3 regions of the Streptomyces sp. NPDC014006 genome follow, and region 3 is predicted to be linked to each of the others. Evidence: riboswitches for the same ligand, from Rfam matches in the RefSeq annotation. Region 3 holds a riboswitch; each other region holds the start of a gene.

Region 1 (7,863 bases), on a different contig from region 3:
ATCCAGACCCCGCGCCGGACCAGCCCGCGCATCCAGGCGCACCGCACTGTCCGACCCCGCATGTAACCTCCCGCTGACGCAATCGATCACGGTGATCGAGCGCCGGGGAGGGAAACATGAGCAACGGCATCCCGCGAAGAGCGGTCTGGGCCACGGCGAGCGGCGCCGCGGCCCTCGTGCTCCTCACCGCGACCGGCGCGCACGCCGAGGGCCGTGGAGACATCCGGGTGGTGGGGGCCGTCGTCAACGGCGGTCACCCCGTGGGCATCGGGACCGTCAAGGAGATCACGTTCCCGGTCGTCCTCACCATCCGGGACGACTCCGGGGTGAAGGGCGTCGGCCGCGTCAGCACGATGAACGTGTCGAACGCCTACGGCTTCATCGAGTGGTCCGGCACGACCTGCGCGAAGAAGTCGGCAATCACCTCGGTGTGCACGGCCACCATGAAGGCCACGCCCGCCTGGATGCCGGCGAGCGACGACATCGACACCAACCGGGTCGCCGGCCTCTGGCAGGTCAACGCCACCGTCAAAGCGAACGACGGCGACTACTGGATCTCCGACAACATCGCCCGGTACTCCGTCAAGCGGGCCACGACACTCACCGCCGACGCAGCGCCCGAGCCCGTGCGCAAGGGCGGACAGCTGACCGTCACCGGAACGCTCAGCCGGGCGAACTGGGAGAGCCTGAGGTACCAAGGCTACGCCGGGCAGCCGGTCCAGCTCCAGTTCCGCAAGGCCGGCACCACCCGCTACACCACGGTCAAGACCGTCACAACGGGCAGCACCGGCCGGCTCAGCACCACCGTCACCGCCTCCGCGGCCGGCGACTGGCGCTGGTACTACCCCGGCACGTCGACCACCATGCTCGCCGTGTCGGCCGGGGACACCGTGACCCTGAAGTAACCGCGCCTCAGAAGTCCTCGTCCAGGTCGACGGTGCCCTCCACCGCCACCTGATACGCCGAGGGGCGGCGCTCGAAGAAGTTGGTCAGCTCCTGAACGCCCTGCAACTCCATGAAGGAGAAGGGGTTCTCCGAACCGTAGACGGGAGCGAAGCCGAGGCGGGTGAGGCGCTGGTCGGCGACGCACTCCAGGTACTGGCGCATCGAGTCGGTGTTCATGCCGGGGAGGCCGTCGCCGCACAGGTCGCGCGCGAACTGCAGCTCGGCCTCCACGGCCTCCTCGAGCATGTCGGTGACCTGCTGCCCGAGCTCCTCGTCGAAGAGGTCAGGCTCCTCCTTGCGGACGGTGTCGACCACGTCGAACGCGAACGACATGTGCATGGTCTCGTCGCGGAACACCCAGTTGGTGCCGGTGGCGAGACCGTGCAGCAGGCCCCTGCTGCGGAACCAGTAGACGTACGCGAAGGCGCCGTAGAAGAACAGGCCCTCGATGCATGCGGCGAAGCAGATCAGGTTCAGCAGGAAGCGGCGCCGGTCGGCCCTCGTCTCCAGGCGCTCCAGCTTCTCCACCTCGTTGATCCACTTGAAGCAGAACCCGGCCTTCTCCCGGATGGACGGGATGTTCTCCACCGCGTCGAAGGCGGCCGCCCGGTCGTCCGGGTCGGGCAGATAGGTGTCCAGCAGCGTCAGATAGAACTGGACGTGCACGGCCTCCTCGAAGAGCTGCCGCGACAGGTACAGGCGCGCCTCGGGGGAGTTGATGTGCTTGTACAGCGTCAGCACCAGATTGTTCGCGACGATCGAGTCGCCCGTCGCGAAGAACGCCACCAGCCGGCCGATGAGGTGCTGCTCCGCCGGCGTCAGCTTCGCGAGGTCGGCGACGTCCGAGTGGAGGTCGACCTCCTCCACGGTCCAGGTGTTCTTGATGGCGTCCCGGTAGCGCTCGTAGAAGTCCGGGTAGCGCATGGGGCGCAGGGTCAGCTCGAAGCCCGGGTCGAGGAGGTTCGTGTTACGGGTGGTCATTACTGGCAGGCCTCGCAGGACTCGGGGTTTTCCAGGGAGCAGGCGACGGCCTCTTCGGAGGTCACCTGCTGGACGGGAACGGGGACGGTGGCCTGCGCCCGGGCGGCGCGAGCGATGCGCGTCGCCGGGCGCGAGCGCAGGTAGTACGTCGTCTTCAGCCCGGACTTCCAGGCGTAGGCGTACATCGAGGAGAGCTTGCCGATCGTCGGCGTCTCCAGGAACAGGTTGAGGGACTGCGCCTGGTCGAGGAACGGGGTCCGCGCCGCCGCCATGTCGATCAGACCGCGCTGCGGGATCTCCCACGCGGTGCGGTACAGCCGCCGCACGTCCTCGGGGATCCAGGCGAAGTCCTGCACCGAGCCGCTCGACTCGCGCAGCGCCTCACGGGTGCGGGCGTCCCACACGCCGAGCTTCTTCAGCTCGGCGACCAGGTAGGAGTTCACCTGGAGGAACTCGCCGGACAGCGTCTCGCGCTTGAACAGGTTCGACACTTGCGGCTCGATGCACTCGTACACGCCCGCGATGGAGGCGATGGTGGCGGTCGGCGCGATGGCCAGCAGCAGGCTGTTGCGCATGCCGGTCCCGGCGATCCGCTCCCGCAGCGCCGCCCAGCGCTCCGGCCAGGTCAGCTCCACGTCGTAGTGGTCGGGGTGCAGCACCCCCCGTGCGGTGCGGGTCTTCTCCCAGGCCGGCAGCGGGCCGTTGCGCTCGGCGAGGTCGGCGGAGGCCTCGTACGCGGCGAGCATGACCCGCTCCGCGATCCGGGTGGACAGCGCCTTGGCCTCGGGGGAGTCGAACGGCAGCCGCAGCTTGAAGAAGACGTCCTGCAAACCCATCGCGCCCAGGCCCACCGGGCGCCACTTGGCGTTGGAGCGGCCCGCCTGCTCGGTCGGGTAGAAGTTGATGTCGACGACGCGGTCGAGGAAGGTGACGGCGGTGCGGACGGTGGCGTCCAGCCGCTCCCAGTCGATGTCCCCGTCGGCCACGAACGCGCCGAGGTTGACCGAGCCGAGGTTGCACACGGCCGTCTCACCGTCGTCGGTGACCTCCAGGATCTCCGTGCAGAGGTTGGAGGAGTGGACGACGTGGCCCGGCAGCGCGGTCTGGTTGGCGGTGCGGTTGGCGGCGTCCTTGAAGGTCATCCAGCCGTTGCCGGTCTGCGCGAGGGTGCGCATCATGCGGCCGTACAGCTCACGGGCCGGAAGCGTCTTCTTCGCCAGCCCCGCGTCCTCCGCCTTGCGGTACGCGGCGTCGAACTCCTCGCCCCACAGATCCACCAGCTCCGGCACGTCGGCCGGAGAGAACAGCGACCACTGCGCGTCGGCGCCCACCCGGCGCATGAACTCGTCCGGGACCCAGTGCGCGAGGTTCAGGTTGTGCGTACGGCGGGCGTCCTCACCGGTGTTGTCCCGCAGCTCCAGGAACTCCTCGATGTCGGAGTGCCAGGTCTCCAGGTACACCGCGGCCGCGCCCTTGCGCCGCCCGCCCTGGTTCACCGCGGCGACCGAGGCGTCCAGCGTCTTCAGGAACGGCACGATGCCGTTGGAGTGCCCGTTGGTGCCGCGGATCAGCGAACCGCGGCTGCGGATACGGGAGTACGACAGCCCGATGCCGCCGGCGTGCTTGGAGAGCCGGGCGACCTGGTGGTAGCGGTCGTAGATGGAGTCCAGCTCGTCCAGCGGTGAGTCGAGCAGGTAGCAGGACGACATCTGGGGGTGCCGGGTGCCGGAGTTGAAGAGGGTGGGGGAGGACGGCAGGTAGTCGAGGCGGCTCATGAGCCCGTAGAGCGCCGCGACCTCGTCGGCGGAGCGGAGGGTGTCGTCCTCGGCGAGCCCGCTGGCCACCCGCAGCAGGAAGTGCTGCGGCGTCTCGATCACCTTGCGGGTGATCGGGTGCCGCAGCAGATAGCGGCTGTGCAGGGTGCGCAGGCCGAAGTAGCCGAAGCGGTCGTCGGCGTGGGTGTCGATCAGCGCGTCCAGCCGCTCGGCGTGCAGCCGGACGAAGTCGGCGGTCCGGTCCGCGATGAGCCCCTCGCGGTGGCCGACGGCGACCGACCCGGTGAACGACGTGACGTCCTGGGAGGCCGCCTCCGCGCGGATGGTGAGGGTGAGCAGGCGGGCGGCGAGCCGGGAGTAGGCGGGGTCCTCGGAGATGAGTCCGGCGGCGGCCTCCGTGGCCAGCTCCCGCAGCTCCGCCTCGTCGGCGTGCGCCGAGCGGCCGCGCAGCGCGGCGGCGGCGACCCGGCCGGGGTCGGCGTCGGGGAGGTCGGCGGTCAGCTCGGTCAGGGTGCGCAGCAGCGCGGCACCGGGGCCGTCGTGCTCCCGCTGGCTGGCTGAGGCCGGATCGGCTGGCGCGATGGTCACGTGGGGCTCTCCCTCGCTCGGCACGGGGCCTTGCGGAGGGCAGGGGGCAGCACACGAGCGCACGCGGCGTCGCGTCCACCGGCCCATCCCACGAGGCCCGGACGTCAGGGCACACCGGCCGGGTGGCCGGGTGCACTGTCGGCAGGTCCTCGGACTGAACCAGCGTGCGCGAAGCACGCATGTACACCGTTGCGGGACAGTTCCGGATTCGCACCGGATTCCCCTGCGGCGACAGCGAGCATGAGCATACATCTAGTGCCGGGCTGTCGTGTCACCCCCAGATGTTGTGTCCCGGTGGCTTCACAGCGTCAGCTCGTAGGTGAGAAGGGTGATGTCGTCGAGTTCCGGCAGGGGATTCCAGTCCCGCTCCGGCGTACGGACGAAGCCCAGCCGTTCGTAGAGGCGGTGGGCGGTGTGCATGGTCCGCTGGGTCGACAGGACGAGCCGCCCGCAGCCGTCGACGGCCCGGGCCCGCTCGACGCAGGCCCGTACGAGCGCCTCGCCGACACCCCGGCCGCGGGCCGCGTGGGCGACGGCCAGCATGCGCATCTCGGCCTCGCCGGGACGCGCGACGTCGGCCATGGGCCCGCCGGCCGGAACGAAGGTGACGCCGCCGAGGACGGTGTCGTCCGCCGTGGCGACCAGGACCTCGGCCGCGGCGGCGCGCTTGGCGACGTCGCGCAGCTCGCCGAGGTAGGGGTCGCTCGCGGCGAAGTCCAGGAGTCCGTCCTGGAGATAGGCCTGGGCGGTGATCTCACCGAGGGCGGCGTGTTCGCGGGGTGCGACGGGCCGGATCACGATGTCCATGACGGCGAGTGTGCCCCACGGGTACGACGGCGGGCCGCCGGATTTCTCCGGCGGCCCGTCGTCGATGCCGCTCTCAGTGACCTGCGGCGCCCGCCGTGGCCGGGGGGAGTTCGGTCTGGACGCCCGGGTCGCCGGCGTCCGCCGTGTAGTCCTCCGGGCTGGTCTCGTCGACGCCCTCGGGGGCCTTCACGGCCTTCAGGACGAAGGTGAGGACCACGGTCACCACCACGTTCAGCACGAACGCCGTGAGGCCGATGTAGCCGATCTCGCCGATGCCGGGGATCTCCTTCGCGGAGCCGCCGAAGTGCTTCTGGCCCGGGTTGGTGGGCGACGGTACCCCGTAGGCGACGAGGGTGCCGTAGACCATGCCGACCGCCCAGCCCGCCAGCAGAGCCCAGCGGTGGAACCAGCGCGTGAACAGGCCGCCGACCAGGGCCGGGAAGGTCTGCAGGATCCAGATGCCGCCCAGCAGCTGGAAGTTGATGGCGACCGTCTTGTCCATCGTGAGGACGAAGACCAGCGCGCCCACCTTCACCAGCAGGGAGACGATCTTGGAGACCTGTGCCTCCTGCTTCGGCGTGGCGTCCGGCTTGATGAAGTCCTTGTAGATGTTGCGCGTGAACAGGTTCGCCGCCGCGATGGACATGATGGCCGCCGGGACCAGCGCGCCGATGCCGATCGCCGCGAACGCGATGCCCGTGAACCAGTCCGGGAACATGTCCTCGAACAGCTGCGGGATGGCCAGCTGGCCGTTCTGCACCTTGATGCCGGCCGCGATCGCCATGAAACCGAGCAGCGCGAGCAGGCCCAGCATCAGGGAGTACAGCGGCAGGATCGTGGTGTTGCGCCGGATCACCTCACGGCTCTTGGACGACAGCGTCGCGGTGATCGAGTGCGGGTACATGAACAGCGCGAGCGCGGAGCCCAGAGCCAGGGTGGCGTACGTCCACTGCTGAGCCTCACCCGACACCAGCGCGCCGCGCGGCTTGCCGGTCTTCGGGTTGACCTGGCTGAACGCGTGGGCCGCCTTGGCGAAGATGTCGTCGAACCCGCCGAGTTTGATCGGGATGTAGATGATCGCCACGGCGATGACGATGTAGATCAGCGCGTCCTTCACGAACGCGATCAGCGCGGGGGCGCGCAGACCCGACGAGTAGGTGTACGCCGCCAGCACGCCGAACGCGATCAGCAACGGCAGGTCCTTGACGAACCAGTTGGTGTTCTCGCCGCCGCCGACACCCAGCACGTCCAGCACGGCCTGGATGCCGACGAGCTGGAGCGCGATGTACGGCATCGTCGCGAGGATGCCGGTCAGCGCCACCGCCAGCGACAGCCCCTTGGAGCCGAAGCGGCCGCGCACGAAGTCCGAGGTCGTCACGTACCCGTGCTTGTGCGACACCGACCACAGCCGGGGCAGGAACGTGAAGATCAGCGGGTAGACGAGGATCGTGTACGGCACCGCGAAGAAGCCGGACGCGCCCGCCGCGTAGATCGCCGCGGGCACGGCGACGAACGTGTACGCCGTGTACAGGTCACCGCCGAGCAGGAACCAGGTGATCCAGGTGCCGAACGACCGCCCGCCCAGGCCCCATTCGTCGAGACTGTGCTCGTTCTCGGCCTTGCGCCAGCGCGCGGCCAGGAAACCGAGCACGGTGACGAGCAGGAAGAAGAAGATGAAGACGCCGAGTGCGACGCCGTTCACGCCGTCATTCACTTGTCCGCACCGCCCTTCTGGGAAGCACGGGCGCGCTGGTCACGCCGCCACAGCTGGTAGGCGATCACCGTCAGCGCCGTGGAGATGATCACCCACAGCATCTGGTACCAGTAGAAGAAGGGGATCCCGATGAACGCCGGGTCCACCTTCGCGTAACTTCCGACCCACAGCATCGCCACGAAGGGCGCGACAAGGCAGAGGGCGATGACGACGCGCACGGGCGTCACCGTCGCCGGTCTGGACACATCTGGCGCATTCGTCATCGCGCGGTTCCGTCCCCTCACTGATCACCTGTGCAATGCGCAGGAAATCTAGGTCAGGTGCAGCAGGAACGGAACCCCTCGTCCGCATAACGGGCGTTGACGGTCTGGACCGTTATCCGACCGCGACTCCGGCGGAATGTGACGGAGCCTTTTACGGCCGCTTCAGGCGCGCCACGAACTTGTAGCGGTCCCCGCGGTAGACCGACCGCACCCACTCCACCGGCTCGCCCTGCCGGTCGAAGGAGTGCCGCGAGAGCATCAGCATCGGCAGGCCGACGTCGGTGCCGAGCAGACCGGCCTCGCGAGGGGTGGCCAGCGAGGTCTCGATGGTCTCCTCGGCCTCGGCGAGATGGACGTCGTAGACCTCGGCCAGCGCGGTGTACAGGGACGTGTACTTCACCAGGGAACGGCGCAGGGCCGGGAAGCGCTTGGCCGAGAGGTGGGTGGTCTCTATGGCCATCGGTTCGCCGTTGGCCATGCGCAGCCGCTCGATGCGCAGCACCCGGCCGCCGGCGGTGATGTCGAGCAGGCCGGCGAGATGGTCGTCGGCGGTGATGTAGCCGATGTCCAGCAGCTGGGAGGTGGGCTCCAGGCCCTGGGCGCGCATGTCCTCGGTGTACGACGTCAGCTGCAGCGCCTGCGAGACCTTCGGCTTGGCGACGAACGTGCCCTTGCCCTGGATGCGCTCCAGCCGGCCCTCGACCACCAGCTCCTGCAGCGCCTGGCGGACGGTCGTGCGCGAGGTGTCGAACTCCGCCGCCAGCGTCCGCTCCGGCGGGACCGGGGTGCC
Region 2 (7,863 bases), on a different contig from region 3:
CGGGTCGGGGTGGGCGGCGGCCAGGGCGACCAGGACCTGCACGGTGCGCGGGTGACCGACGGCGCGGACCTCGTCGAGCAGGGCCGGCACGGTGGGCTGCAGGGCCGACTCCAGGTGCCGGACCAGCATCGGGGCCTCGCCGTGGTCGGCGACTGCGGCGGCCGTGTCGACCCACAGCCAGGTGGCCTCCTCGCGGGTGAGCACCTCGTGGGCGTCCTCGGGGTCCACACCGTCGTGCTCGGCCAGCCACAGCAGGGCGTACGGCCGCAGCGTCGGCTCCTCGACGACGGCACGGACGTCGGGCTCGGCGGGGGCGCCGACGACGCGCAGCGCCTCGAAGGCCAGGCCGCGCAGCAGGGCGTCGTCGCCGCGGGCGGCGGCGAGCAGCTCGGTGACGGCGTTGCCCACGGGGCGGGCGGCGAGCCAGGCGCGGTACTCCGCGCGGGCGGCGTTCGGGCGCAGCTGGGCGCAGCCGCGCAGCATGTCCTCGGCCGCCTGCTCGATGTTGCCCGCGGGGCTCTGCGCGGCGACGCAGATCTGCTCCAGCTTGACCCATACCGCCCAGCTGCCGAGCGGGGTGAGCGTGGCCTGCCCGTCGCCGTAGGTGAGGGCGCCGACCGCGGCGAGGGCCCGCAGCGCCCAGTCGAGCAGCGGCGCCAGCTCGGCCTCGCCGACCGGTACGCCGACGGCGGCGTCGGCGGCGCCCCCGACGGTGGCTGACGCGCCGGTGGGCGGCACCTGCGGAGCGCCCGACGTGGGGGCGTAGGGGACCTCGCAGCGCTCGGTGCGCAGTTCGGTGACCCGCTGGCGGAGCAGGTCGAGGAGCTGTTCCACGGGGACGGGGCCGGCGGAGAGCTGGAGGAAGGAGAGGACCTGCGGCATGGCCGAGACGACCTCGGCGACGGCCGCGGGTTCCTGGTCCCCGGGTTCGGGGTGGGCGAGCGACCAGGCGTCGAACAGGGCGACCCAGCCCCGCAGGACGGCGCTGTCGTCGCGGTCCCAGGCGCGCAGCCGCCAGCCGGGGCGGGCGCTGTCGCCGTGGACCTCGACGAGGCCGGCGAGGCGGGCGATGTCCCAGTCGGCCCGGACCTGGTCCACGGTCAGGCCCAGCTCGTGTGCGGCGCGTTCCGCGGTCGTGTCGGAGAGGGTGGCCTTGCCGTCGGCGGTGGCACCGGTCCGGCCGGGGCCGAGCGCGGCGTCGGCCCAGCGGGCGACGCGGGCGGCGGCGGCCAGGCCGGAACGAGCCATTCCGGCCAGCTCCGCGGGCGCCGGGGTGCCCTCGGGCGGGCGGGGCGCCCGACGGCGCGGGCGCCGCTGGTTCACTGCTCTGGGGGCGGCGGCCAGGGGTCGGGGACGGACGAGTCGAAGCCTGGAGTCGCGCGGGATACGGGACGTCACGGGTGCAGTCTTCCGGTTGACGGTCCGAAAACCCAAACGGAATGCCACGGCGGGCGACGGGGCGGGAGCGTGGACCTGCTCGGGACGGCGAAAGCAGGCGTGATCAGGCCAGTCGTACGGCCTTGAACGGAGCCCAGAAGCGGAATGATCCCCACCGCCCCGCAGCCGGAGCGACACCGCGACGCGCCCCCCGGCGGGATCACCCCTGCTCCCGCGGCGACGCCGACGGCCGGCACCTCACCCGCCGGCTCCGACGCCCGGACGGCGCCGCGCGCCCGTCGGCGGCCGGCCCACGGCGGTGCGCCGCTCCCAGGCCGGTGGACGGCCGTCTCGGCGCCTCCCGTCCTCGGCGCACGCGCCCGCGCAGGAACCGTCCCGGCGGATCGGCGGCACCGACGTGGGCGGTCCACCGGATCACATCAAAGGGGTCAGGAAGCGGCGGAGTGCTTCCTCGTAGGACTCCGGGTCGGCGTTCCACATCGCTCCGTGCGGGGCGTGGGCCACCGTGTGCAGGGCGACCAGGTCGGGGCGGCGGTCGGCGAAGCGGCGGGAGAAGCGCCAGGGGGCCACCGTGTCGCCGGGGCCGTGGACGATCAGCGTCGGCACCGCGAGGCCGTCGGCGTCCGCGGCGATGGTCCCGTCGGCGGGGCCGTCCTGCAGCCCCGTTCGGCCCTGCGCGGCGCGCACCGCGAGCGGCAGCAGCGCGCCCGGCGTACGCCGGGCCAGGGCCAGGGAGCGCAGTGTGGTCGGCCAGCTGAGCACCGGGGAGTCCAGCACGAGCCCGGAGACGTGCTCCCGCATCCCGGACAGCTGAGCGGCGCGCAGCGCCATCGTGGCTCCGGTGGACCAGCCGTAGAGAACGACCCGGCGGGCGCCGTAGCGCACGGCGTAGCGGATCGCGGCGTCCACGTCGCGCCACTCGGTCTCGCCGAAGTGGTTGAGGCCGTCCGGGGGGCGGGGGGCGCCCAGGTCGCCGCGGTAGGCGAGGGCGAGCACCGGGAGGCGCAACCGGTTCAGCATGCCCATGACGTTCATGGGGAGCTCCCGGGTGGTGCCGAGGCCGTGCACGGCGATCACCCAGGTGTCCCGGGCGGCGGGTACGAACCAGGCGGGCAGCGGGCCGAGTTCCCCGGGCACGTCGACGTCGGCGTGCTCCAGGCCGAGGGCGGCCCGGGGGTCGCCGACGTGCAGGTTCGCGGTGAACCACACTTTGTCGCCCGGTTCCAGCGTGCCGTGCGTGACGCGCTCCAGACGGCGTACGACGGTGTCGGCGGTGTGCTCGGCGGAGTCCAGGACCTGGCCCACGACCGCGTGACTCCCGTCGCCGGCGAGTCCGTAGGTACCCGGGCGCAGGGTGGCCAGGTCGCGGGTGAGCGCGATCCGGCCGGCCGCCGTGGCGTGCACGGTGAGCCGGGGCTCGGTCGGCAGCGGCCGGCCCGGCGGCGCCTTGAGCGCGGCGTCGCTGGCGAGTCGGCCGGCGACCACGGCTGCGGCCCCGGCACCCATCACGGCGGTGACGGCAGCGGCCGTCGCTTTGACAGTGCGCACGGGAACCAGTTTCCCGGCGTGGTCCGTCCCAAGCCACCGGAAGCGACATGCGCAGTGATCAACCCGGGCGTCGCCGCCACCGCGCCGCGCTCACCCGGCCCCCGTCACCCCCGCTGCCCGTACCCCCGCAGCCGCTCCCCCACCTCCGCCAGCTGTTCCTCGGTCAGCAGGCTCGGGGCGAGGCCGGGGACCGAGGACGCGGTCAGCCACAGCCGGCACATCCACTCCAGCTGGGCGGTGCGGTCGTAGGCCTGGTCCAGGGTGGCGCCGTAGGCGATCGTGCCGTGGTTCTGCAGGAGGCAGCCGGTGCGGCCGGTCAGGGCCCGCAGCATGCTCTCGGCCAGCTCCTGCGTGCCGTACGTCGCGTAGGGGGCGACGCGGACCGGGCCGCCGAGGGCCGCGGCCATGTAGTGGACGAGCGGGAGCTCCGGCACGAGCGTCGAGACCGCCGTGGCGTGGACGGCGTGCGTGTGCACCACGGCCCGGGCGTCCGTGGTGCCGTATACGGCGAGGTGCATCGGCAGCTCGCTCGTCGGCACCAGCGAGCCGCGCACCTGCCGGCCGTCGAGGTCGACCGCCGTCAGGTCCTGCGGCCGCAGCCGGTCGTAGGGCACGCCCGACGGCGTGACCAGCACCAGGTCACCGACGCGTACCGAGACATTGCCGGAGGTGCCGACGACCAGACCGTCGGCGACGGTCCGGCGCGCCGTGGCGACCAGATCCGCCCAGGCCAGAGCCTCCCGCTCGGCGTCGTCCCCCTCGTCGGCCACCCGTCCGCCCTGCCGCTCCCACCGCTGCTCCGTCATGCCGCGATCCTGCCAGTCCCGGGTGACGGAAATCTCCTTCTCCGACCCGCGCACGGCCACGACGCCCCGCGCCGGGCACCCGGCCCGTGTGCCGCCCGGGCCGTGGGCGGGGGAACGGAGCAGCGACCCCCTCTTTCCGACATCGAGACGCCCGGCCCAGTTCACCTTCCGTTCACCCGCGTTACCTACGTTCGACCCGCCAATGACTTCGAACGAATGCCTGGGTAAATGGAAAGCTTCTCGCTGATCCTCGCGATTGTGGTCGTCACCGCTCTCGCGTTCGATTTCACGAACGGTTTCCACGACACCGCCAACGCGATGGCCACCACCATCTCGACCGGCGCGCTGCGGCCCAAGATCGCCGTGGCCATGTCCGCCGCCCTCAACCTCGTGGGCGCCTTCCTCTCCGTGGAGGTCGCCAACACGATCTCCAAGGGTCTCGTCGACGAGAGCGGCATCCGTCCCGAGGTCATCTTCGCCGCCCTGGTCGGCGCGATCCTCTGGAACCTGCTGACCTGGCTCGTGGGCCTGCCCTCCAGCTCCTCGCACGCCCTCATGGGCGGTCTGATCGGCGCCACCGTCGCCTCCGCCGGCTTCGGCGCCGTCCACGGTGACGTGCTCGTCACCAAGGTGCTGCTGCCCGCGGTCGCCGCCCCGGTCGTCGCCGGCGTCGCGGCGATGGTCGCGACCCGTCTGTCGTACACGCTGGGCAAGAAGGCCGACGGCAAGGCCGCCGAGAAGGGCTACCGGGCCGGCCAGATCGCCTCCGCGGGCCTGGTCTCCCTCGCCCACGGCACCAACGACGCGCAGAAGACGATGGGCATCATCACCCTCGCCCTGGTCGCGGGCGGCGCCATCGCGCCCGACTCCGACCCGCCCACCTGGGTGATCCTCTCCGCCGGCCTGGCCATCGCGCTCGGCACCTACATCGGCGGCTGGCGCATCATCCGCACCATGGGCAAGGGCCTGACGGACATGCAGCCGCAGCAGGGCTTCGCCGCCCAGACCAGCGCGGCCACCGCCATCCTCGCCTCCTCCCACCTCGGCTTCTCGCTGTCCACCACGCACGTCGTCTCCGGCTCCGTGATGGGCGCGGGCGTGGGCCGCAAGGGCGGCGTGGTGCGCTGGTCGACCGCGACCCGGATGCTCGTCGCCTGGGTGCTGACCCTGCCGGCCGCCGCGCTGGTCGGCGCGCTCGCCGAGTACGTCACCGGCTTCGGCGCCTGGGGCACCGCGCTGGTCGCCGTCTTCCTGGTGTCCGCCAGCTTCGGCATCTGGAAGGTCTCCCGCCGCGAGGTCGTCGACCACACCAACGTCAACGCCGTGGAGGAGGAGCCGGCCGGCGTGGTCACCACCGCGATCGCCGCCGTGACCCCGCCTCCGGCCGCCGGCCCGGCGGTCACGGACGGCCTGACGGCCACCATCCCCGCCCCCGCCGCCGCGACGGCGGAGCAGCCGGCCACCGCGAACCCGGCCCCGGCCGTCTGACCGCCGCTTTCGGGTACGAAGGAAGAGAAGCAGCATGAAGATCGACTGGGCGGCCCTCGGCTCCGTCTTCGGTGTCAGCCTCATGGTCACCGTGGGTCTGGTGGCCCTGTTCACCCTCGGCATCATGGGCCTGTCCCGCCGCGAGCGGGTCCAGGCGCAGGGCGGTTCGGCCGCCCTCGCGGTCACCGGCGCGTACGCCTGCTTCGCGGCGTGCGCGGCGGCGGTGGCGTACGGCATCAGCCTGATCGTCGCCTGACCGGCCTCGTCAACGAAAAACGCGGGGTGCCCGAGCGGCACCCCGCGTTCCTTTGTGACCTGGCAGGTCGCCTCCGTGTGGGCCTGCCCACACTCCTCCGCCCCAGGTCAAGGGCAAGTTGACGGCCCTCTGACAGCCGTGGTGGACTGCCGGAGCCAAGTTTGCGGCGTGCAGGAGAGGAAGCCGGTGGAAGTCCGGCGCGGTCCCGCCACTGTCACCGGGGTGTGCAACCCCGGGAGCCAGGAACTCTCACCGCCGAATCTCCTTCTAACCAGGGCGCGGACACCCTGAGTGAGGACATGACGCCATGCGCGGCTGCCGGTTGAGGACCAGGCCCATCAGCGACGCTCCGCTCGACCCCACGGCCGGCTGAGCCCGATGCGAGCCGAACGCGTCTTCGCGTACGGCGCCGCCGCCGGCCTCCTCGGTGACCTCCTCCTCGGTGATCCGCGCCGCGGGCACCCGGTCGCCGTGTTCGGACGGGCCGCGGACGCCGTCGAGCGCACCCTGTGGCGCGACCACCGCGGCTGGGGCGCCCTGCACACCGCCGTCTGCGCCGGAGGCGCCGTCGCGCTCGGGGCCGTGGCCGCCCGCTCGGTGCGCCGCTCCCCCGCCGCCTCGGTCGCGCTGACCGCCGCCGCCACCTGGTCCGTGGTCGGGGGGACCTCCCTCGCACGCGAGGCCGGCGCCATCGGGCGCGCCCTGGAAGCCGGGGACGTGGAGGCGGCGCGGGCCCGGCTGCCCCATCTGTGCGGCCGTGACCCCCAGGCGCTGGACGCCGACGGGATCGCCCGGGCCGTGGTCGAGTCGGTCGCCGAGAACACCTCCGACGCCGTCGTGGGCGCGCTGGTGTGGGGCGCCGTCGGCGGGGTGCCCGGGCTGCTCGGGTTCCGGGCCGTCAACACCCTGGATGCGATGGTCGGTCACAAGTCGCCGCGGCTGCGGCGCTTCGGCTGGGCCTCCGCCCGCCTCGACGACGTGGCCGGCTGGCCGGGCGCCCGGCTGACCGCCGCCCTCGCCGTGCTCACCGGCCCGGACCGGCGTGGCGCCGTACGGGCGTGGCGGGCGGACGCGGTGAAGCACCCGAGCCCCAACGCGGGCCCCGTGGAGGCCTCCTTCGCGGGCGCGCTCGGCCTGCGGCTGGGCGGCACCCTGTCGTACGGCGGGCGCGTGGAACACCGGCCCGTGCTGAACCCGCGGGGGCGCGCCGTCGGGACCGAGGACATCGCGCGGGCGGTACGGCTGTCCCGGCGCGTGAGCTGGCTGGCGCTCGGCGTGTGCGCGGGCGCACACCTCATCCGGAAGGGGCGCAATCGATGAACGTCATCGGGAAGGGGCGTGATCGATGAACGGCGGTCTCCTCGTCGCCGGCACCACCTCCGACGCCGGCAAGAGCGTCGTCACCGCCGGGATCTGCCGGTGGCTGGTGCGGCAGGGCGTGAAGGTGGCGCCCTTCAAGGCGCAGAACATGTCCCTGAACTCCTTCGTCACCCGCGAGGGCGCCGAGATCGGGCGGGCGCAGGCCATGCAGGCCCAGGCCTGCCGGATCGAGCCGACCGCGTTGATGAACCCGGTGCTGCTCAAGCCCGGCGGCGAGCAGAGCAGCCAAGTGGTGCTGCTGGGCAAGCCGGTGGGCGAGATGAGCGCACGCGGCTACCACGGCGGACGCCAGCAGAAGCTGCTGGGGACGGTCCTGGAGTGCCTGGCCGAGTTGCGGGGCACGTATGACGCGGTGATCTGCGAGGGGGCCGGCTCACCGGCCGAGATCAATCTGCGCCGGACCGACATCGTGAACATGGGCATCGCGCGGGGCGCGCGGCTGCCCGTGCTCGTCGTCGGCGACATCGACCGCGGGGGCGTCTTCGCGTCCTTCTTCGGCACGCTCGCCCTGCTCTCACCCGAGGACCAGGAACTGGTCGCCGGCTTCCTGGTGAACAAGTTCCGCGGCGACGTCTCCCTGCTGGAGCCGGGCCTGGACATGCTGCACGGCCTCACCGGGCGGCGCACCTACGGCGTCCTGCCCTTCCGGCACGGGCTCGGTATCGACGAGGAGGACGGCCTCAGGGTGTCCCTGCGCGGCACCGTCCGCGAGTCGGCCGTCTCCCCGCCCGTCGGCGAGGACGTCCTGCGGGTCGCCGTCTGCGCGATCCCGCTGATGTCCAACTTCACCGACGTGGACGCGCTGGCCGCCGAACCGGGCGTGGTCGTGCGGTTCGTGGACCGGCCGGAGGAGCTGGCCGACGCCGACCTGGTGGTGATCCCGGGCACCCGCGGGACGGTGCGGGCGCTTCAGTGGCTGCGCGAACGCGGCCTGGCCGACGCCCTCGTGCGCCGGGCCGCCGAGCAGCGGCCCGTGCTCGGCATCTG
Region 3 (7,863 bases):
TCACGGAGGGCGACCGCGACTTCGTGGTGAAGGTGCGCGCGGCCGGCCTGTGGGAGTACCCCGTGGGTCAGTTGGCCCTGAAGAAGAGCACCGACAAAGCGGTCCTCACGGCGGGCCGCCACCTCATCGACGGGCACGCGGCCCTGGACATCACCTGCCGCAGGGTCGCACCGATGCTGAACATCACGCTGCCCAACCTGCCCAGCCCCCAGCAGCAGGGATTCGTCGCCACCCTCACCGCGGACAGCGGCAGGCAGTTCGACTCAGACTTCGCGAACATCCTGCGGATCACGCACGGCTCGATCTTCAACACGATCGCGAAGATCCGGTCCACGACGAAGAACACGCTGGTGCGCGCGCTCGCCGACCAGGCCAACGACACCGTGCTCGACCACATCACGGTCATGGAGAAGACCGGCCTGGTCAACTTCGACCAGGCCCTCTTCCAGCAGACCGCCCCGCCCAAGCTGCCCTCGAACGACGTCACCCCGCCGCCCCCGGCCGGGGGCCAGCCCCAGGTGGTCCTCCCCCCGCCGCCGAGCCCGACGTCCGTCCCGGTCCCCCTGCCCGGCGACCCGTCGCCGACGGTGCGCTAGCCGAGCCACACGGTGGTGTCCGGGCCGAGCCGGCCGTCCTCCAGGGGTGCGCTGGTCAGCAGCACCTCGCCGGCCGGCAGCGCAACCGTGCGCTCCGACAGGTTGGCGACGCACCGCCAGCCCTCCGACCGGGTGAAGGCGAGCACACCGTCCGGGACGTCCTCGGCCCACCGCAGCTCCTCGCCCTGCGCCAGCTTGCGGCGCAGCTTCAGCGCGGCCCGGTACAGCTCCAGCGTCGAGCCCTCCACGCCGTCCTGCGCCTGCACGGCGTACGACGCGAAGGACGGCGGCTGCGACAGCCAGGCGCCGCCCGCCCCGAAGCCGTACGACGGGCCGCTCACCGTCCACGGCAGCGGCACCCGGCAGCCGTCGCGGCCCTTGCGGACATGGCCCGTCTGCTCCCAGATCGGGTCCTGGAGCACCTCGGCCGACAGGTCGGCGACCTCGGGCAGCCCCAGCTCCTCGCCCTGGTAGAGGTACGACGAGCCGGGCAGCGCCAGCATCAGCAGCGTCGCGGCGCGGGCCCGGCGCAGCCCGGCCGCCGGGTCGATCCGGGGCGCGTGCCCGCCGGACAGCAGCCAGGCGTTGTCGTCGGTGCCCGGTGGCAGCATCAGCCGGGAGGCGTGCCGCACGACGTCGTGGTTGGACAGCACCCAGGTGGCGGTGGCGCCGACGGCACGGGCGCCGGCCAGCGACGCGGTGATGACCTCGCGCAGCGCGTCCGCGTGCCAGGGAGCCTGCAGAAACTCGAAGTTGAACGCCTGCCCGAGCTCGTCCGGCCGGGCGTACAGCGCGCGGCGCTCCCCCGGCACCCATGCCTCGGCGATGGCCGCGCGGGGCGGGGAGTAGGCGTCGAGCAGGCGGCGCCAGTCCCGGTAGATCTCGTGCACCTCGTCGCGGTCGTAGAAGGGATGGCTGCCCGGGGGCAGCACCGTCAGGGCCGCCTCGTCGCTCAGCTCGGGTGCGCCGAGGTCGCGCAGCGGCTCGCTCAGGTCCTTGGCCAGGGCGTGGGCGACGTCCACGCGGAAGCCGTCCACGCCCCGGTCGGCCCAGAAGCGCAGCGTGGCGAGCAGGTCGGCGCGCACCTCCTCGTCGGCCCAGTTCAGGTCGGGCTGCTCGCGGGCGAACAGATGCAGGTACCACTGCCCGTCCGGCACCCGCTCCCAGGCGCTGCCGCCGAACACCGACTGCCAGTCCGAGGGCGGCAGCTCCCCGTGGACACCGCGGCCGTCCCGGAAGACGTACCGCTCGCGGGCGCGCGAACCCGGCCCGGCGCGCAGGGCCTCCTGGAACCAGGCGTGCTGGTGCGAGGTGTGGTTGGGGACGATGTCGACGACGAGCTTCAGGCCCAGCCGGTGCGCCTCGGCGACGAGCGCGTCGAAGTGGTCCAGGCTGCCCAGGCGCGGGTCGACGGCACGGTGGTCGGCGACGTCGTAGCCGCCGTCGGCGAGTTCGGAGGGGTAGAACGGGCTCAGCCACAGCGCGTCGACGCCGAGCGCGGCCAGGTGGGTCAGGCGGTCGGTGATCCCGCGCAGGTCGCCGAGACCGTCACCGTCGGCGTCGGCGAAGCTGCGGGGGTAGACCTGGTAGACGACGGCCTGCCGCCACCAGTCGGGGTCGCGGGAGGAGAGATCGGGCACGCGGTCTCCGTTCGCCGGTTCGGGCACGACAGGGAGATGACTGTCCACTTCACCCCGAAAGGGAACGTGCCCGTGTGGGCGCGGGTCAGGCGCCGTCGGCGGTGCACCGCGCGAGCAGGGTCTGCACGTCCGGGTCGACCACCCGGTAACGGACCACCCGGCCCTGCTTCTCCCCCGCCACCGTCCCGGACGCCCGCAGCAGCCGCAGGGCCTGCGACACCGCGGGGTCGTTCATGCCCGTCGCGATCGCCAGGTCGGACACCGCGAGCGGGCCGGTGCGGTGCAGGGCGAGCAGGAGGGCGAGCCGGTTGGGGTCGGCGAGCAGCGAGAAGCGGTCGGCCCAGGCACGCACGTGGGCGGCGTCGCCGATGGCCGCGATGGCGTCACAGACACGGTGACCGTCGATGGTGCGGCGGTCGGCGCGGTCGGGGGGCACGAGGTGCATGCCCGCATTCTCCCGCCCCGATTGTGATCTTGCATACCTGCACAGCTGTGCAGGTATGCAGAAGACCCTCGGCCCCCCTACCGTGGGCGGGCCGTGGTGTTCGGGAAGCCGGTGGGAAACCGGCGCGGCCCTCGCCACTGTGATCGGGGAGTTCTCGTCCCGTCCGGCTCACGCCGGGCCACTGGTCGTACGACCGGGAAGGCAGGGACGGCGGACGCATGACCCGGCAGCCAGGAGACCGGCCACGGCAGCTCACGAAGAGATCCACGAGGTGCTGGAGCGTGACCGGATGACCTTGCCCGACCCTGCCCCGACGACGACCGCGAAGGCCACCTTCACATGGCGCCGCGAGGACACCGTGAAGACCGCCGGGCTGATGGCCGCCATCGCCGCCCTGCACGTCGTCGCCTTCGGGATCCTCTTCCTCCTCGTCGTACCTGGCCACTACGAGGTCGGCAGCAAGGCCTTCGGCATCGGCCTCGGCGTCACCGCCTACACCCTGGGCGTGCGGCACGCCTTCGACGCCGATCACATCGCCGCCATCGACAACACCACCCGCAAGCTCATGGCCGACGGCAAACGCCCGGTGTCCGTGGGCTTCTGGTTCGCGCTCGGCCACTCCAGCGTCGTGATCGTCCTCGCGGTGATGATCGCGGCCGGCACCCAGCTCGCCGACCGGGTCACCAACGAGGGGTCCACCACCCACCAGGTGCTCGGCTTCCTCGGCACGACCGTCGCCGGTGCCTTCCTGTACCTCATCGCCGCCCTCAACCTGGTCGCCCTGTTCGGCATCCTGAAGGTGTTCCGGTCGATGCGGGCGGGCACGTACGACGAGTCCGAGCTGGAGCGGCACCTGGACTCGCGCGGGTTCATGAACCGCTTCCTCGGCCGCCTCACCCGCTCGATCTCCCGGCCGGGCCAGATGTATCCGCTCGGCTTCCTCTTCGGCCTCGGCTTCGAGACCGCCACCGAGGTCACCCTGATGGTGATGGCCGGCTCGGGCGCGGCCGCCGGACTGCCCTGGTACGCCATCCTGTGCCTGCCGCTGCTGTTCACGGCCGGCATGTGCCTGTTCGACACCCTGGACGGCACGTTCATGAACTTCGCCTACCAGTGGGCGTTCTCCCACCCGGTCCGCAAGGTGTTCTACAACCTCGCCATCACCGGCCTGTCCATCGCCGTCGCGTTCGTGATCGGCACCATCGAGCTGGTCGGCGTGCTGCACGACAAGTTCGGCCTGAGCGACGGCGTCACCGGCTGGATCGCCGGGATCGACCTGGACAGCGTCGGCTACCTCATCGTCGGCCTGTTCGTCCTGGTGTGGGCGGTGGCGCTGGCGTACTGGAGGCTGGCCAGGGTGGAGGAACGCTGGACGGCCTCCGCCGCCGACTAGCGCTCGACGGTCTCCAGGTACAGCCTCACGTACCGGTCGACGTCGACCTCCAGCGCCACGTCCACCAGGGGCTGTTCGCGGGCGCCCTCGTGGATCTCGGACTCGCCGGGGCGCGGGCGCCGGTCGACGACCGTCTGCCCCCGGCCAGGACCCGGGGCCAGCGACACCTCCACCGGCAGCAGCCGCGTCGTGATCCCCGCCGGATCGGCGACCGCGCACACCGCGCCCGCGTCGCCGAGGCCGCCGGCCTCCTCCGCCTCGGGCTCACCGCCCTGCGTGGTCGGCCGGTGGGCCAGCAGGTCACCGGCCAGCCGGGTCCCGGGCTCACTGCTCGCCCGCATCCGGTGCACATCGCTGCCCGGCACCACGACCCGCATGAACACGTCCAGGCCGTACATGGTGATCGGCACCCCCGCGGTCAGCAGGATCGCCGCGGCCTCCGGGTCGTGCCAGACGTTGAACTCCGCGACCGGCGTGGCGTTGCCGGTGGTGACCGCGCCGCCCATGAAGACGATCCGCTCGATGTTGCGGGTCACCTCCGGATGGGTGCGCAGCAGCAGCGCGATGTTCGTCAGCGGCGCCGTCGGGATCAGGGTCACCGGCCGCTCGCTGGCGAGGATCTCCCGGCGCAGCAGCGTCACCGCGTCGACGTCGGCGGGCCGGCGCCCCGGCGCGGGCAGCCCCAGATCGCCCATGCCGTCGTGGCCGTGCACATGCCGGGCCGAACGCGCCGGCTCGATCAACGGCCGCTCGGCACCCCGCCCCACCGGGATCTGCGGCGCCCCCGCCTGCTCCAGCACGGTCAGTGTGTTGCGTACGACCCCGTCGACGTCCGTGTTCCCGGCGACACACGTCACCGCGCGCAGATCCAGACCGGGATGACGTACCGCGAACAGCAGGGCGAGGGCGTCGTCGACACCGGTATCGCAGTCGATGATCACGGGGATGGGTTGACCGGCCACCAGGAGCTCCTTCCGTCGTCCCCCGACGATAAGCGCCCCGGCGGCTCAGCCCCACAGCTCCATCCCGCGCGCCCCGACCACCTCCGCCACCCGCCGCACCAGCTCCGCCACGGGCACCTGCCCCGCCCGCCGCCCGTCCCGCAGCCGCAGCGACACCTCCCCGGCCGCGTCCTCCCGGGCACCGATCACCGCCTGGTACGGCACCAGCCGCGCCGCCCGGATCCGCGCCCCCAGGCTCCCCTCGACCGCGACCTCGGCCCGCAGCCCGGCGGCCTCCGCCCGCTCCACGACCTCACGGGCCCGCCCCTCCTGCTCCGCCGACACCGGCAGCACGACCAACTGCACGGGCGCCAGCCAGGCGGGAAAGGCACCGCCGTGCTGTTCGAGCAGGTGCGCGACCACCCGCTCGACACTGCCGATGACACTGCGGTGCACCATCACGGGCCGGTGCCTGGCCCCGTCCGCGCCGACGTACGACAGGCCGAACCGCTCGGGCTGATGGAGGTCGATCTGCACGGTCGACAGGGTCGACTCCCGCCCCGCCGCATCGGCCACCTGCACATCGATCTTCGGCCCGTAGAACGCGGCCTCGCCGACGGCCTCCTCGTGGTCGATCCCGTCCAGCACCTCCCGGAGCATGCCGGTGGCGCGCCGCCACAACTCGGGGTCGGCGACGTACTTGCCGCCCTCCCCCGGCAGCGACAGCCGGTACCGGGCGCCCCGGATGCCGAGGTCGGCATGGGCGCGGGCGATCAGCTCCAGAGCGGCGCGGGCCTCACCGACGGCCTGGTCGAGGGTGCAGAAGATGTGCGCGTCGTTCAGCTGAATGGCCCGCACCCGGGTGAGACCCCCCAGCACCCCGGACGGTTCGGAGCGGTACATGCCGCCCAGCTCGGCCAGCCGGTACGGCAGTTCCCGGTAGCTGCGGGACCGTGACCGGTAGACGAGCGCATGATGCGGACACAGACTGGGCCGCAGCACGACCTCCTCCGCCCCCAGCCGCATGGGCGGGAACATGTCGTCGCGGTACAGCTCCCAGTGCCCGGAGATCTCATACAGCTCCCGTTTGCCGAGAACGGGCGAGTACACGTGCCGGTAGCCGGCGGCGCGCTCCACGTCCCGGACGTAACTCTCCAGGGTGTGCCGCACGACGGCCCCGTCGGGCAGCCAGTACGGCAGTCCCGCCCCGATCAGCGGGTCGGTGCCGAACAGGTCCAGTTCGCGGCCGAGACGGCGGTGGTCGTGCATGGCAGGCTCCTTCTCGTGGAACGGAGCGAGCCCCCGCACGCGAAAACCCCGGGGCGCCCGCCCCGGGGTTTCGCGACATCGGTCAGCTGTCAGCGCGCCGGGACACTCTCCGGCGTCGTCGTGGACACGGCCTGTACGCGCTGCATACGACGACGGTACCCAAGCGCACTTTGCCCCGCGAGCGTTTTTGTCGCCCGGACGGTCCTGTGCGCTGGTCGGCCGGCGATCACGGTGCTGACCTGGACCTACGCACCCCGCCCCGCCCAGGAGCCCCGATGCCCCGACCCCCGCTTCCCGCAGCCCTGACGCTCGCCGCCGCCACCCTCCTGACCGCCACCGCCTGCTCGGGCCGCTACCTCGACATGGAGGAGGGCCCCACCTCCACCCCCACCACCGCGTCGTCCGCCGCCCGCTCCTCGCCGGCCTCCCCCACCACCGCCCCCGCGCTCACCGCCGCGCAGGCCCAGGCGGTCCTGATCACCTACACCGACCTCGGCCCGGGGTGGACGCCCACGCAGGGCGCGGCGACCTGGCGGGACGGCATGCTGAAGACGACGGGCGCCCCCGGCGACTGCGCCCGCTTCCTCGACGCCCTGTACTCCGACGCCCTCCTCGGCTCCCCGGCCCGCGCGCTCGTCGGCCTCGACAACACCGACACCGGAGCCCAACTGCGCTACCAGGTCTCGGCCCAGCCGCGCGCCGACGTCGACCGGACGCTGGCGTGGCTCGCGACGGTGCCGCAGAGGTGCGCGCACTTCACGGCGACGACGGCACGGGGCGTGGCCCAGGACGTCCAGATCTCCACCGCCTCCCTGCCCCCGGTCGGGGACGCCAGAGAAAGCCTGCGCGTCACAGTGACGGCCCCGCCGGCCCAGGACACGGAGGAACCGACGGTCCTCACCCTCGACGTAGCGGCGGTCCGCCAGGGCACCGACGCGTTCACCCTGACCAACGGCGGCCTCTCGGGCGTCCCCTCCGACGCGACCCAGGCAGCGGTCCAACTGGGAGCACTGCGCCTCGCGGAGGTCCGCAAACAGGGCCGAGCGCAGGTGTGATCGACCCGGCGTCACGCGCCACGGCGTTGTCGCAGTCCACAACGCACCCGCAGACGAAAACACCACCTCACCCCGCCGGAGCCACCCACGTCGTCGTGCCCAGCGCGGCCCGGTGCCCCAGCCCCGTCCGATACGCGTCCAACGCCGCCTCCACCCGCCCCGTACGCCGCAGCAGATCCCCCAGCAACCGGCACAGATCCGCAAGATCCCCCGCCGCCCCCGCCCGCTCCAGCAGACTCAGCGCCCGCACATAGTGCTCCTCCGCCGCCTCACTGTCCCGCGCGTCCTCCGCGATGATCCCCAGCAACCGATGCGCGGCAGCGGCATGCACGGCCCCCCGCTCGCTGGACAGTTCCCCCAGCACCCCTCGCAACAGCGCCGCCGCCTCCTCCGACCGTCCCCGCCGGTGCAGCACGTCCGCCAGTTCCACGGCGACCTGGCTGCTGTACAGCCCGGCCCGCCCCGCCGTCAGCATGGCCCGCGCCTCGCGCAACTCGGCCTCGGCGCGCTCCAGTTGCCCGTTC

The links. Region 3 has a riboswitch for cobalamin ahead of ACF1GV_RS13670 (HoxN/HupN/NixA family nickel/cobalt transporter). Riboswitches for the same ligand answer to the same signal wherever they lie in the genome.
Region 1: another riboswitch for cobalamin. It lies ahead of ACF1GV_RS22095 (ribonucleoside-diphosphate reductase subunit alpha); the one in region 3 lies ahead of ACF1GV_RS13670 (HoxN/HupN/NixA family nickel/cobalt transporter).
Region 2: another riboswitch for cobalamin. It lies ahead of ACF1GV_RS06175 (cobalamin biosynthesis protein); the one in region 3 lies ahead of ACF1GV_RS13670 (HoxN/HupN/NixA family nickel/cobalt transporter).

What each region holds. Positions count from the first base shown of each region.
Region 1 covers NZ_JBICAJ010000006.1:254,842-262,704, reverse strand. Annotated here, with positions in the region: gene ACF1GV_RS22110 (hypothetical protein) at 1-66, shown strand, start outside; gene ACF1GV_RS22105 (hypothetical protein) at 117-905, shown strand; gene ACF1GV_RS22100 (ribonucleotide-diphosphate reductase subunit beta) at 913-1,926, opposite strand; gene ACF1GV_RS22095 (ribonucleoside-diphosphate reductase subunit alpha) at 1,926-4,289, opposite strand; cobalamin riboswitch at 4,412-4,544, opposite strand; gene ACF1GV_RS22090 (GNAT family N-acetyltransferase) at 4,590-5,096, opposite strand; gene mctP (monocarboxylate uptake permease MctP) at 5,170-6,810, opposite strand; gene ACF1GV_RS22080 (DUF3311 domain-containing protein) at 6,807-7,073, opposite strand; gene ACF1GV_RS22075 (GntR family transcriptional regulator) at 7,225-7,863, opposite strand, start outside.
Region 2 covers NZ_JBICAJ010000001.1:1,350,696-1,358,558, reverse strand. Annotated here, with positions in the region: gene ACF1GV_RS06200 (hypothetical protein) at 1-1,398, opposite strand, end outside; gene ACF1GV_RS06195 (alpha/beta hydrolase) at 1,813-2,946, opposite strand; gene ACF1GV_RS06190 (class II aldolase/adducin family protein) at 3,051-3,752, opposite strand; gene ACF1GV_RS06185 (anion permease) at 3,981-5,240, shown strand; gene ACF1GV_RS06180 (hypothetical protein) at 5,275-5,496, shown strand; cobalamin riboswitch at 5,622-5,768, shown strand; gene ACF1GV_RS06175 (cobalamin biosynthesis protein) at 5,875-6,816, shown strand; gene ACF1GV_RS06170 (cobyric acid synthase) at 6,842-7,863, shown strand, end outside.
Region 3 covers NZ_JBICAJ010000003.1:314,873-322,735, forward strand. Annotated here, with positions in the region: gene ACF1GV_RS13655 (DUF4142 domain-containing protein) at 1-596, shown strand, start outside; gene ACF1GV_RS13660 (glycoside hydrolase family 13 protein) at 593-2,284, opposite strand; gene ACF1GV_RS13665 (ArsR/SmtB family transcription factor) at 2,322-2,681, opposite strand; cobalamin riboswitch at 2,759-2,943, shown strand; gene ACF1GV_RS13670 (HoxN/HupN/NixA family nickel/cobalt transporter) at 2,971-4,074, shown strand; gene ACF1GV_RS13675 (nucleoside hydrolase) at 4,071-5,036, opposite strand; gene thrS (threonine--tRNA ligase) at 5,082-6,323, opposite strand; gene ACF1GV_RS13685 (hypothetical protein) at 6,560-7,339, shown strand; gene ACF1GV_RS13690 (helix-turn-helix domain-containing protein) at 7,407-7,863, opposite strand, start outside.